One region of the Methylobacterium sp. C1 genome, then DNA from elsewhere that is predicted to be linked to it. Evidence: predicted binding sites of a transcription regulator. Region 1 holds the regulator's gene; each other region holds the start of a gene.
The links. Region 1 encodes LexA, which represses DNA repair genes until DNA is damaged. Its sites were predicted from a motif close to TGTTCNNNNTGTGTTCNG; they were not measured.
Positions count from the first base shown of each region.

Region 1 (4,206 bases):
GCTGGTCGGCGCGGTCACCGTCCGGGCGCCGTCCGAGCCGCCGCCGCTGGGCCTGCGGCTCGCCGCGGCGCTGGACGCGGCCCGCAACGGGCTCACGCGCCGGATCGCGGAGGCCGCCGGCGGCCAGGCGGGCGCGGTGGCGGCGGCCCTGGTGACCGGCAAGCGCGGCCTCATCGGACCGGCGACCAACGACGCGCTCCGCGCCGCGGGCATCTACCACGTGGTGTCGATCTCGGGCCTCCACATGGTGCTGGCCGCCGGCGTGGTGTTCTGGCTGGTGCGGGCGGTCCTCGCCGCGGTGCCGCTCTGCGCGCTCCTCTGGCCGATCAAGAAGATCGCGGCCGGCTTCGCCATGGTCGGCGTCACCGCCTACTGCGCCTTCTCGGGCTGGGACATCGCGGCCGAGCGCTCGCTGATCATGACCCTGATCATGCTGGGCGCGATCCTGGTGGACCGGCCGGCCCTGTCGATGCGCAACCTCGCCCTCGCGGCGCTGATCGCGCTCGCCCGGGAGCCGGAGGGCCTGCTCGGCCCGAGCTTCCAGATGTCCTTCGGCGCCGTGGCCGGGCTGATCGCCTGCGCCCGGCTGATCGACGGGCGGCTGTTCGTGCGCCCCGGGGCCGGGCGGATCGGCCGCCTCGTCGGCACCGGCCTCTCGGCGATCACCGGGACCCTGGCCACGACCCTTGTGGCGCAGGTCGCGACGGCCCCCTTCGCCACCTACCACTTCCAGACGGTCCAGCCCTTCGGCCTCGTCGGCAACGCCCTGACCCTGCCGCTCGTCTCCCTGGTGGTGATGCCCGCCGCGGTGATCGGCTGCCTCGCCTATCCCTTCGCCCTCGACCGGCCGGTCTGGTGGCTGATGGGGCAGGCGGTGGCCGGCATGCTGGCGATCTCGGACTGGATCGCCGGGTTCGAGCGGGCGAGCCTGGTGCTGCCGGCCTTCGGCGCCGCGGCGCTGACCCTGCTGACCGCGGGCTTGCTGCTGGCGACGCTGCCGGCCTCCCGCCTGCGCTGGCTCGCCGTGCCGCCGGTCCTGCTCGGCCTCGTCCTCGCGGCCCGGCCCGACCGCTACGACCTCTACGTCGACCGGCAGGGCGCGGGAGCGGCGGTGCGGGGTCCGGACGGGCGGCTCGCGGCCCTCGGAAGCCCCTCCGGCTTCGTCCTCGAGCAGTGGCTGAAGGCGGACGGTGACGGGCGGCGGCCCGCGGCGCTCATCGTCCGGTCGGGCAGCGGGCGCTGCGACCGGCTCGGCTGCACCGCCCGGCTGCCGGACGGGCGGGCGGTCGCCCTCGTCCGGGACAGGCGGGCCTTCCCGGAGGACTGCGCCCGCGCCGCGGTGCTGATCACCTTCCTCGCGGCGCCGCCGACCTGCACGGGCCCCCTGGTGATCGATCGGCAAGTCCTCGCCGCCCGCGGGGCCGTGGCCCTCCGGGCCGACGGCGACGGCTTCGCCGCGCGCTTCGCCCGGGACGACGGGCGCGCCGTGCCCTGGCGGCCGGCCCCGGGACGCGATCCGGGACCGCCGCGGCCGGTCACCGCGGAGGACGGGGCCGCCGCGCCGGGCGGAGACCTCGCTCCCGGCGACGCGCCGGCCGAGCCGCTTCAGTAGCGGCGGACGAGGCTGACGAGGCGGCCCTGGATCCGGACCCGGTCGGGCCCGAGCACGCGGGTCTCGTAGGCCGGGTTGGCGGCCTCCAGGGCGATCGAGGAGCCGCGGCGGCGCAGGCGCTTGAGCGTCGCCTCCTCGTCGTCGATCAGCGCCACGATGATGTCGCCGGTATTGGCGGTGTCCTGCTTGCGGATGACCACGAGGTCGCCGTCCAGGATCCCGGCCTCGACCATCGAGTCGCCGCGCACCTCGAGGGCGTAGTGCTCGCCGCCGGCCACGAAGTCCGGCGACAGGGTGATGGCGTGGCTCTGGTTCTGGATCGCCGAGACGGGCGTACCGGCCGCGATCCGGCCCATGACGGGGATCGAGATGGCCCGGCCGGACTCGTCGATCATCCGCGTGCTCGCCGGGGCCGGCGGCTGCTTGGACTTGCCGCCCTCGACCACGCTCGGCGTGAAGCGGCGCGGCTCGGCGGGGGTCTGGGGCGCCGGCGCGGCCTGCGTCAGGCTCTCGGGGATGCGGATCACCTCGATGGCGCGCGCCCGATTCGGCAGGCGCCGGAGAAAGCCGCGCTCCTCCAGCGCCGTGATCAGCCGGTGGATGCCGGATTTCGACTTGAGGTCGAGGGCATCCTTCATCTCGTCGAACGACGGCGGGACGCCGCATTCCTGCATCCGGCTCTGGATGAATCGCAGGAGGTCCAGCTGCTTGCGCGTGAGCATCGACGGGGGACTCGCGGCTTGGCGGACCGCCACGTGACGGTCTCCGAAACAAATCACGAACAGGTTAAACGTTCCGCAAGTGTTCCGCAAGAGCGGCACCGCCACGCTCTGGGGCGGCGCAGCCAAATTGGCGGGCAACTCGCCATCGCTAACTGGCGGAGGGCAGAAAAATCTGATGCCATTCCACAGTTTGGGGGACCCGCATTGCGGACCTTGATCGCGCAGGTCCGGCATCGCCAGTTATAAGTAACTCGTTGTACGGCAGTAATTTTTTGCGGACCATGCACATTGCGGTCGGCCGAATGCGGACCCTATTGCGGACCCTGCGGCGTGAGGCGTCGGTCAGTCGCTGCGATCGGTGTCCGTGGGATCAAGGCGCGGACCGAATGCCGTCCCATCCGAGGACATGAGTTCTGTTGCCGCAACGGCTACGGCACGTGCCGCTTCGGCATCGAGCCCTTCATTTTTCTGTAACTGCTGCGCAGCCTCGGCCGCTCGTTTATATTGGAAAGCAATAGCTTTAGCCATCTGATTGAGCTCGGTCACGGTGTCCGCACCAATGACTTTGATGCGCTCAAAGGCCAGCAGGCTAAGCAAGATCGCTCGCAAGAGCTGAACATCAAGTTCTACTTCGCCACCTTGCTGTCGACCTTTATCGCCTCGACCCGTCAGAATGTAATCTATTGACGCATTCCGAGCATATGATGCGGCCACCGCCTCTGCATAAGGCACTGAGTTACGCGATCTCCACTTTGATATGTTTTGTCTAGTGGTGCGAAGAACATCGGCCAAGGCGGTATCTGTATCGACATCATATATCTCTTTCATCCGATCAAGGACAGCATCAGCATTTATCTGTTGCGCTTGGTTGGATGACGACACCGGCAGCCCTCGATCGATGGGAGTTGACATAATGGCTACAGGGGTGTTTCCATTTCGGTTACAAAACCGGAGCCTATCATGGACATCGTGTTGCACGATACCGTGCAAGCTTATGAGGCCGAATACGCACGTGTGCGTTCTGTCCTCATCGCACAGGGCAGCTCGCTCAATACGTATCTGAAGACCCGCGGCATCTGTCGCCAGCTCGCCTACAGAGCGCTGAAGGGGCGGTCTCTTGGTCGCAAGGCCATAGCCCTTAGGACGCAGATTATCCGGGACGTGCTGGATACGGCGGCCTGAAATGGAGGACTGGGTCACCGCCTCCGAAGTGGCTCAGGCTGCTGGCATTTCTGAACGCAAGGTTCGGCACGCTCTAGGGCGGATCGGCTCCGGGAAGGCGCAGACCTGGCGCGGATCGCGCCTCAACGTTCGCATGTGCCACGGGCGCGGTGGACAGGCTGGAGCTTCGTGGCGCGTTCTGGCAACGAGCCTCCCGCCCGAACTTCAGCTCCGCATTGAAGCCGCGGAAACGCGTGTTGAAGGGCTGTTGAACCCGTCCGCGAGAGCCGTTCAAGCGGCCGAGTGGTGGGCTTACTTCCTTCGTCCGGCTCTCGCCCATCCGAAGGGCTCGCGCGAACGCCGATCCGTCATGGAGGCGCTGGCAGGCGTTGAGGTGTGCGGCCCGGACGGACGTTGGTTCGTCCCGAGCCTTCGGGACATCGAGCGCAAGGTCAGCAAGGCGACGGCCTCCGGCATCCGCGGCCTCGTGCGCAAGCGGCGCGAGGTGAAGCCGGAGAGCCTACCGATCATCACCCGTCGCTGGGATGCCGCGACTGTCGCCCTGGATGATGATACCCGCGAGCGGATCGCCGGAACGATCCAACGGTACATCCGCGCCCTCTGGGGCAATGGCACGAGCTACAGCGGCGTCGTGCGCCTAGCATCCGAGCGCCTGGCCGAGCTGACGGCCCAGGCGGGCATCGGAGACTA
Region 1 covers NZ_CP017640.1:2,470,262-2,474,467, reverse strand. The annotation lists gene BKE41_RS11390 (ComEC/Rec2 family competence protein) at 1-1,612, shown strand, start outside; gene lexA (transcriptional repressor LexA) at 1,606-2,334, opposite strand; gene BKE41_RS30265 (helix-turn-helix domain-containing protein) at 2,677-3,216, opposite strand; gene BKE41_RS11380 (hypothetical protein) at 3,295-3,516, shown strand; gene BKE41_RS11375 (Mu transposase C-terminal domain-containing protein) at 3,518-4,206, shown strand, end outside.

Region 2 (4,206 bases), 1.7 Mb from region 1:
GTCGGAGCGGATCGACCGTCTTCGCCACCGCGGCGGTGTCGATCGCGCGCACCAGGATCAGGAGAGCCTCCAGCCGTTCGGTCCGGGTCGCGCGCTGCCGGGCGATCAGGGCCGCGTCGGCGGGCGGGATCCTGCCCGCGGCGATCAGCGCTTGCAGAGTCCGTGCCCGCTCGAGGCGCACGGCGAGCAGGACCTCGAGGAGGATCCGGCTGCCTTCCGTGAGCGCGACCACGCGGCGGCTCTCCCGCTCCTGCGCGCGGGCATCGTGTGCCGTCCGGGCGCCCGCGGCCAGCAGTAGGGCGCTGAGTGAGAACAGGATCGCGCACAGGATCGTGCCGATTGAAGGACGCGGAAGACGCAGCATGAGGGTTGAGTTCTCTCTTCGCAGTGCGTCGAGACATGCGGCCCGCCGCCGGGCTGCCCGGTTCGAGCAGGGCGGCCGGTCGGCCTCGGTCGCCGGAAAGGCTGAGCGACACGACGGCCCCCGGGGGCTGTGACCGCGCGATCCGGGGACGGCCGGCCCCCAGGGGCACCCCGACGCGGCGCCGGCCCGGTTCGCCCGGAGGGCGCGGCGAGGTCGCGGGCTCGCCGGCGATCCCGGTCCGGTCATCGGACAGGAAGCGCGCCCGGTCGGCATCGAGGTCGGCGTCCGGAGACTCCACCGCCTCAAGGGAGGCCAGCAGCCGCGACCGGCCGCATCGGGCAGGGCCGCGGAGCGCGGCTCGCCCGCGACCGGATCACCGCGCGCGCGGTACAGAGGCGCGATCGGAGGACACAAACGCCGAACACAATCCCTTTTCTACGCACAGCATCGACCTCAGTATCTTGCATTAATACAATATATTAATCGTTGCGGACTCATTATGCACCACAAAAGCTCATCATTCCCGGCATTTGACTCACAAAACAACAGATGTCAACCTTACGTTCCTAGGTTATGCATCATAGAACATCGCGCTATAAAAAACATTCACAACCGCGGAACAAATATAACTCGTATTTAATATATTGACGACGATCATGGAACAACTACTGAATTTATCGAGGAGATATGGTAATCGGGCAGATCCGCCGCCTCGCGCGCGGGCGACACCGCGTCGGTCGCGTTTCAGAGCAGCACAAGCTGCGAGCCGGGCTTGCGGAACGCGTCGCGGTTCAGATCCATCCGTCCGAAGGCGAAGCCGAGACGGGTGCCGGCGAGTCGGACCCGCTGGCCGATCATCGCCGCGTAGGCCCCCTCCCCGCGGAAGCGGTGGCCGAAGCGCGGGTCGTTCTCGCGCCCGCCCCGGGCGTCCCGCAGGAGTGCGAAGGTCCGCGCCCGGCGCTCCGGATAGTGCTCGGCGAACCAGTCGGCCACGAGGTCGGCGACTTCGCCGGGGAGGCGCAGCAGCGCGTGGCCGATGCGGCTCGCCCCGTGCGCGCGCGCCTCGGCCAGGATCGACTCGATCTCGTGATCGGTCAGGCCGGGGATGATCGGCGAGACGTTGACCATGACGGGCACTCCCGCCGCGCTCAGCGCCCGCATCGCCGCGAGCCGCTTGTCCGGCCGCGGCGCCCGCGGGTCGAGGCGGCGGGCGAGGTCCGGATCCAGCGTCGGCAGCGAGATCGCCGCCAGCACGAGGTCGTCCGCCGCCATCTCGGCCAGAAGGTCGAGGTCGCGCAGCACGAGGTCCGACTTGGTGGTGATGCTGACGGGATGGCGGGCCTCTCGCAGCACCTCCAGCACCCCGCGGGTGAGCCGGTGCTCCCGCTCGACCGGCTGATAGGGATCCGTGGCGGTGCCGAGGGCGATCGTCTCTGGCCGGTAGCCCGGCGCGGCGATCTCGCGGGCGAGGAGCCGGGCGGCGTCCGGCTTGGTGAAGATCCGCGACTCGAAATCGAGCCCCGGCGAAAGGCCGAGCCAGGCATGGGTGGGGCGCGCGTAGCAGTAGATGCAGCCGTGCTCGCAGCCCCGGTACGGGTTGATCGACCGATCGAACGGGATGTCGGGCGAGCCGTTGCGCGCGATGATCCGGGCGGACCGCTCCGGCGTGACCTGCGTGCGCAGGGGCGCCGGAGGGTCCGCCGTCCAGGTCCCGTCGTGGAACGCCTCGCGCCGGGCAGATTCGTACCGGCCGGTCGGGTTGGCCGTCGCGCCGCGCCCGCGCCGGGCGGCCGGATCCGCGGCGCTCGGGCCGAGTCGCGTCACGGTCCCGGACGCGGTTCCGTCGCGCGTGTCCACCATCCCGACTCGCCCCACTCCGGAAACCGATCGGAACATACAACGAACAAACCGCCGGCGATCGCCTCTTTTTCAGGCAAATCCGGCTCCGTGGCCCGTCCGGGCAGCGGCGCGTCCGCGCGGAGACGGCAGGGCAGTTTACGGCGCCGCAGAATCGTCTATGCGCGCGCTCATGCTCTCCGCCGTGACCTATCTGGCCGACCCGGCCGAGCCGGACGCGATCGATCGCCTGGCCGACACGCTCAGCGTGCTCGTCTCCGGCGTGGCCGGCGGCCTCGTCGGCGACGCGGTGATCGTCGCGGGCCGCGAGAGCGAGGCCGTGGCGGCCGTCGCGGAGGCCACGGGTGCGACCCTCGTGCTGCACCGGGGCGGCAATCCCTACGCGGCGGGCGCCGTCGCGGCCCGGCGGGACTGGATCCTGTGCCTGGAGGCGGGCGACGTCCCGGCCGAGGGCTGGATCCGCACCCTCGACCGCTTCGTCGGGACGGCGCGGCCGGAGACGGCGCTCGGCCGCCTGCACCGCCCGGCCGGGGGTTGGCTCGGCCGCCTCGTCAGGCGCACGGAGACCGTCGCCGGCGCCCGGCAGGCCCGGGCCGGCGACGTCGTCCGGCGCGAGGCCCTGCGGGCCGAGGGCGCGTTCGCGGGCCGCCTCAAGGTCAGGCCGCTGATCGCCCGGATCGAGCGCGCCTGACCGGAAGAATCGCGACCGTGCGAATCTTGCGCCGGCTCACGTTGTTGTCGGTCGATCTGCCGCTACAACTCTGGAAGCGCGGCAGAAACGGCGCCGCCTCCGGCCGTGTCGACGCGCGCTGAATCTCCCCGACTTGGAAGGATGGTGCCATGGATTCGTCGGGCCTGATGGGGCGGAAGTCGGTCGACGACATCGTCGAGAGCGGCGAGGGCGAGCAGCAGCTCTCGAAGTCGCTCGGCGCCCTCTCGATCACCGCGATGGGTATCGGGGCGATCATCGGCGCCGGCATCTTCGTCCTCACCGGCACCGCCGCGGCCCAGTATGCCGGGCCGGGGATCATGCTGTCCTTCGTGCTCGGCGGCATCGCCTGCGCCTTCGTCGGCCTCTGCTACTCCGAGATGGCCGCGCTGATCCCGGTCGCCGGCTCGAGCTACACCTACACCTACGCGACGCTCGGCGAGTTCTTCGCGTGGCTGATCGGCTGGGACCTGATCCTCGAATACGCCATGGGCGCCGCCACCGTGGCGGTCGGCTGGTCGGGCTACATGACCAGCATCCTCAAGAGTGTCGGCATCGTGATCCCCGCGCAGTTCGCCAACGCGCCGGGCACGCCGATCGAGGGCGGCGGGACCGCCCTGTTCAACCTGCCGGCCGTGCTGATCGTGGCGCTGATCACGATCCTGCTGATGCGGGGCACGAAGGAATCGGCGCGCTTCAACAACGTCATGGTCGCGGTGAAGCTCACCGTCGTGATCGCCTTCATCGTTCTCGGCTGGAGCCATGTGAACGCCGCCAACTGGAGCCCGCTGATCCCCGAGAACGACGGGACCTTCGGACATTTCGGCACCAGCGGCGTCCTGCGCGGCGCGGGCGTGGTGTTTTTCGCGTTCATCGGCTTCGACGCGGTCTCGACCGCCGCCCAGGAGGCGCGCAGACCCCAGAAGGACATGCCGATCGGCATCCTGGGCTCGCTGGCGGTCTGCACGATCCTGTACGTGCTCGTCGCCGCCGTGCTCACCGGGCTCGTGCCCTACAAGGAGCTGAACGTCCCGGACCCGATCGCCAAGGGCGTCGACATGATCGGCATCGGCTGGTTCGCCCTCCTGATCAAGCTCGGGGCGCTGACCGGGCTGACCACGGTGATCCTCGTCCTGCTCTACGGCCAGAGCCGGATCTTCTTCACCATGGCCCAGGACGGCCTGCTGCCGAAGATGTTCTCCCACGTCCACCCGACCTACCAGACGCCGTATCGCAGCCAGGCGCTCATCGGGGCCGCGGTCGCCGTGGTGGCGGC
Region 2 covers NZ_CP017640.1:4,203,944-4,208,149, forward strand. The annotation lists gene BKE41_RS19445 (HAMP domain-containing methyl-accepting chemotaxis protein) at 1-364, opposite strand, end outside; gene BKE41_RS19450 (PA0069 family radical SAM protein) at 1,109-2,224, opposite strand; gene BKE41_RS19455 (hypothetical protein) at 2,382-2,912, shown strand; gene BKE41_RS19460 (amino acid permease) at 3,062-4,206, shown strand, end outside.
Region 2: BKE41_RS19450 (PA0069 family radical SAM protein) is a predicted target of LexA. The motif match lies at 2,253-2,270, and genes of this name have one in related genera.

Region 3 (4,206 bases), 210 kb from region 1:
ACATCCCGGTCTACGTCACCGAGGAGATGGTCGGGCACAAGTTCGGCGAGTTCTCGCCGACCCGCACCTTCCCGGGCCACGCGGCCGACAAGAAGGCGAAGAGGCGCTGAGATGGGCAAGCAAGCCACCCCCCGCGCGCTCCCCGAGAACGAGGCGAAGGCCGTCGCGCGCATGCTGCGCGTCAGCCCGCAGAAGCTCAACCTCGTGGCGCAGATGATCCGCGGCAAGAAGGTCGACACGGCGCTCGCCGAGTTGCAGTTCTCGCGCAAGCGGATCTCGACCGAGGTCAAGAAGTGCCTCGAGAGCGCCATCGCCAACGCCGAGAACAACCACGACCTGGACGTGGACGACCTCGTCGTCTCCCAGGCCTTCGTCGGCAAGGCGCTGGTTCTCAAGCGTTTCCACGCCCGCGCCCGCGGCCGCGGCGCGCGCATCCTGAAGCCCTTCTCGAACCTCACCATCGTGGTTCGCGAAGTCCGCCAGGCCGAAGCGGCCTGAGGAGGATCTGATGGGCCAGAAAGTCAACCCGATCGGTCTCCGGCTCGGCATCAACCGGACCTGGGATTCCCGCTGGTTCGCCAACAAGGGCGACTACGCGAAGCTCATGCACGAGGACGTCGCGATCCGCGCCGCCCTCATGAAGCAGCTCAAGCAGGCGGCGGTCTCCAAGATCGTCATCGAGCGCCCGCACCGGAAGTGCCGCGTCACCATCCACTCGGGTCGTCCGGGCGTGGTGATCGGCAAGAAGGGCGCGGATATCGAGAAGCTGCGCAAGCTCGTCGGCACCATGACCAAGGCCGACGTGACCATCAACATCGTCGAGGTGCGCAAGCCCGAGATCGACGCCACCCTGGTGGCCGACTCGATCGCCCAGCAGCTCGAGCGCCGCGTCGCCTTCCGTCGCGCCATGAAGCGGGCCGTCCAGTCGGCCATGCGTCTGGGCGCCGAGGGCATCCGGATCAACTGCTCGGGCCGCCTCGGCGGCGCCGAGATCGCCCGCCAGGAGTGGTACCGCGAGGGCCGCGTCCCGCTGCACACGCTGCGCGCCGACGTCGACTACGGCACCGCCACGGCGTTCACGACCTACGGCACCTGCGGCATCAAGGTGTGGGTGTTCAAGGGCGAGATCCTCGAGCACGACCCGATGGCTCAGGACAAGAAGGCCCAGGAAGAGGGCGGCCGCTCCGGCGGACGCCGTGAGCGCGATGGCGAGGGCGGCCGCGAGCGCGGACGCCGCGAGCGCGAGCACGCGTAAGGTAGGAAGCCATGCTGCAACCGAAAAAGACCCGCTTCCGCAAGCAGTTCAAGGGCCGCATCCATGGTGCGGCCAAGGGCGGCTTCGAGCTGAACTTCGGCCAGTTCGGCCTGAAGGCGGTGGAGCCCGAGCGCGTCACCGCCCGCCAGATCGAGGCGGCCCGCCGCGCGATCACCCGCGAGATGAAGCGCCAGGGCCGCGTCTGGATCCGGGTGTTCCCGGACGTCCCGGTCTCGTCGAAGCCGACCGAGGTCCGCATGGGCTCCGGTAAGGGCGCCCCGGATTACTGGGCGGCCCGGGTCCATCCCGGCCGGATCATGTTCGAGGTCGACGGCGTTGCCGAGAACATCGCCAAGGAGGCGCTCCGCCTCGGCGCCGCGAAGCTCCCGATCCGCACGCGGGTCGTCCAGCGCATCGCCGACTGAACGGAGGATATCGTGAAGTCGACCCAGAGACTGTCTGATCTGAAGGCGCTGTCGCCGGATCAGCTGAATGACGAGCTGATCAACCTCAAGAAGGAGCAGTTCAACCTGCGCTTCCAGGGGGCCACCGGCCAGCTCGAGAACGTCGCCCGCGTCCGTGAGGTCCGCCGCGACATCGCCCGTGTCCGGACTCTGCAGCGCGCCAAGACGCTGCAGCAGGCCAAGGGCTGAGGCGGGTTTTAGGAGACAACCATGCCGAAGCGCATCCTGCAGGGCACCGTCGTCAGCGACAAGGGTGAGAAGACCATCGTGGTGAAGGTGGAGCGTCGCTTCACGCACCCGGTGATGAAGAAGACCGTGCGTCGCTCGAAGAACTATCACGCGCACGACGAGGGCAACGTCGCTAAGGTCGGGCAGACGGTGTTCATCGAGGAGTGCCGTCCGTTCTCGAAGACCAAGACCTGGAAGCTGGTCGAGGGCGACGCTGCCCAGGCCGAGGCCGGCGAAGCCGCCTGATCCCGCGATCCCGGCGGTTGCGGCTCCCCGCGATCGCCTGATCCCGGCCCGCGGCGTCGCGGGATGGTGCCCGCGAGGGTGTCCGTCCCGGGTTCGCCGGGTGACCGGAACGACGAACGCCCGGACGCAATTCGACTCGCGAGAGCCGGATTCGTGCCGGGCGTCGTCGTTTCCGGGAGCGCCTATGGGACGATTCGGCCGATCGGCCGCCGGGTGTTTCCCGGGCGTGTGAACGGCCAGCGTTCCGTCTCGAACTCGGTGTGTGCCGCGCAGCCGGACTTTCGCGTCCACCCGGCGGACGAGCGGCGTCCCGGGCCTTGTCGACTGAGAACAAAACGGGTACATAGAAGCGGTGGCGACGCGCGTTGTGAACTGCGTCCAACCCCTTCATAAGGAGCCCGCCAGATGGCCCAGCCCGCATTGAAAGTGGTCGACATGCCCCCGGTGGACAAGGACAAGTCCAAGGCGATCGACGCCGCCCTGTCTCAGATCGAGCGCGCCTTCGGCAAGGGCTCGATCATGCGGCTCGGCAAGAGCGACAAGGTTCAGGAGGTCGAGACCGTCTCGACCGGCTCGCTCGGCCTCGACATCGCGCTCGGCGTCGGCGGCCTGCCGCGCGGCCGCGTGATCGAGATCTACGGTCCCGAATCGTCGGGCAAGACGACGCTGGCGCTCCACACCATCGCGGAGGCCCAGAAGAAGGGCGGCGTCTGCGCCTTCGTGGATGCCGAGCACGCCCTCGACCCGGTCTATGCCCGCAAGCTCGGCGTGAACCTCGACGACCTGCTCATCTCCCAGCCCGACACGGGCGAGCAGGCGCTCGAGATCACCGACACGCTGGTGCGCTCCGGCGCCATCGACGTGCTGGTGGTCGACTCGGTGGCCGCGCTGACCCCGCGGGCCGAGATTGAGGGCGAGATGGGCGAGAGCCAGCCCGGCCTCCAGGCCCGGCTGATGAGCCAGGCCCTGCGCAAGCTGACCGGCTCGATCTCGCGCTCGAACTGCATGGTCATCTTCATCAACCAGATCCGGATGAAGATCGGCGTCATGTACGGCAGCCCCGAGACGACTACGGGTGGCAACGCCCTCAAGTTCTACGCGTCGGTGCGCCTGGACATCCGCCGCATCTCGACCCTCAAGGACCGCGACGAGGCGATCGGCAACCAGGTCCGCGTCAAGGTGGTGAAGAACAAGGTCGCGCCGCCGTTCAAGCAGGTCGAGTTCGACATCATGTTCGGCGAGGGCGTGTCGAAGGTCGGCGAGCTGATCGACCTCGGCGTGAAGGCCGGCATCGTCGAGAAGTCCGGCGCCTGGTTCTCGTACAACAGCCAGCGCCTCGGCCAGGGCCGCGAGAACTCGAAGGGCTTCCTGCGCGACAACCCGAAGATCGCTGCCGAGATCGAGGGCTCGATCCGGCAGAATTCCGGTCTGGTCGCCGAGAAGATCCTGGAGAACGCCGCTCCAACGGCGGACGATCTCGACGAGGGCGAGGCCTGAGCCGCGCCGCCGCGCACCGGGATTGGCGCGCGGCGGACCTTGCGACCCGCGAAGATCGGCGGCCCCGGAGTCTCTCCGGGGCCGCTTCGCGTTCAGGGGCGGCGGGAGGACGCGCCGGCGCCGACCCTCAGTCGGCCATCGTCTTCTTCACGGTCTCGACGAGCTGCTTCAGGCTGAAAGGCTTCGGCAGGAAATTGAAGGTCTCGCCCTCGGGCAGGTTCTTGCGGAACGCGTCCTCGGCGTAGCCGGAGACGAAGATTACCTTCAGGTCGGGCTGATGCTTGCGCACCTCGCGCAGGAGGGTTGGGCCGTCCATCTCGGGCATGACCACGTCGGAGACGACGAGGTCGATGGTCTGGGCGCCCTCGCGCACGATCGCCAGGGCCTCGAGGCCCGAGGCCGCCTCCAGAACCGTGTAGCCGCGGGCCGAGAGCGCCCGGCTGTTGACCGCCCGCACCGGATCCTCGTCCTCGACGAGCAGGATGGTGCCCTGCCCCGTATGGTCGGCGGCGGGCT
Region 3 covers NZ_CP017640.1:2,683,820-2,688,025, forward strand. The annotation lists gene rpsS (30S ribosomal protein S19) at 1-110, shown strand, start outside; gene rplV (50S ribosomal protein L22) at 112-498, shown strand; gene rpsC (30S ribosomal protein S3) at 509-1,255, shown strand; gene rplP (50S ribosomal protein L16) at 1,267-1,680, shown strand; gene rpmC (50S ribosomal protein L29) at 1,693-1,908, shown strand; gene rpsQ (30S ribosomal protein S17) at 1,930-2,193, shown strand; gene recA (recombinase RecA) at 2,599-3,690, shown strand; gene BKE41_RS12430 (PAS domain-containing sensor histidine kinase) at 3,818-4,206, opposite strand, start outside.
Region 3: recA (recombinase RecA) is a predicted target of LexA. The motif match lies at 2,520-2,537, and genes of this name have one in related genera.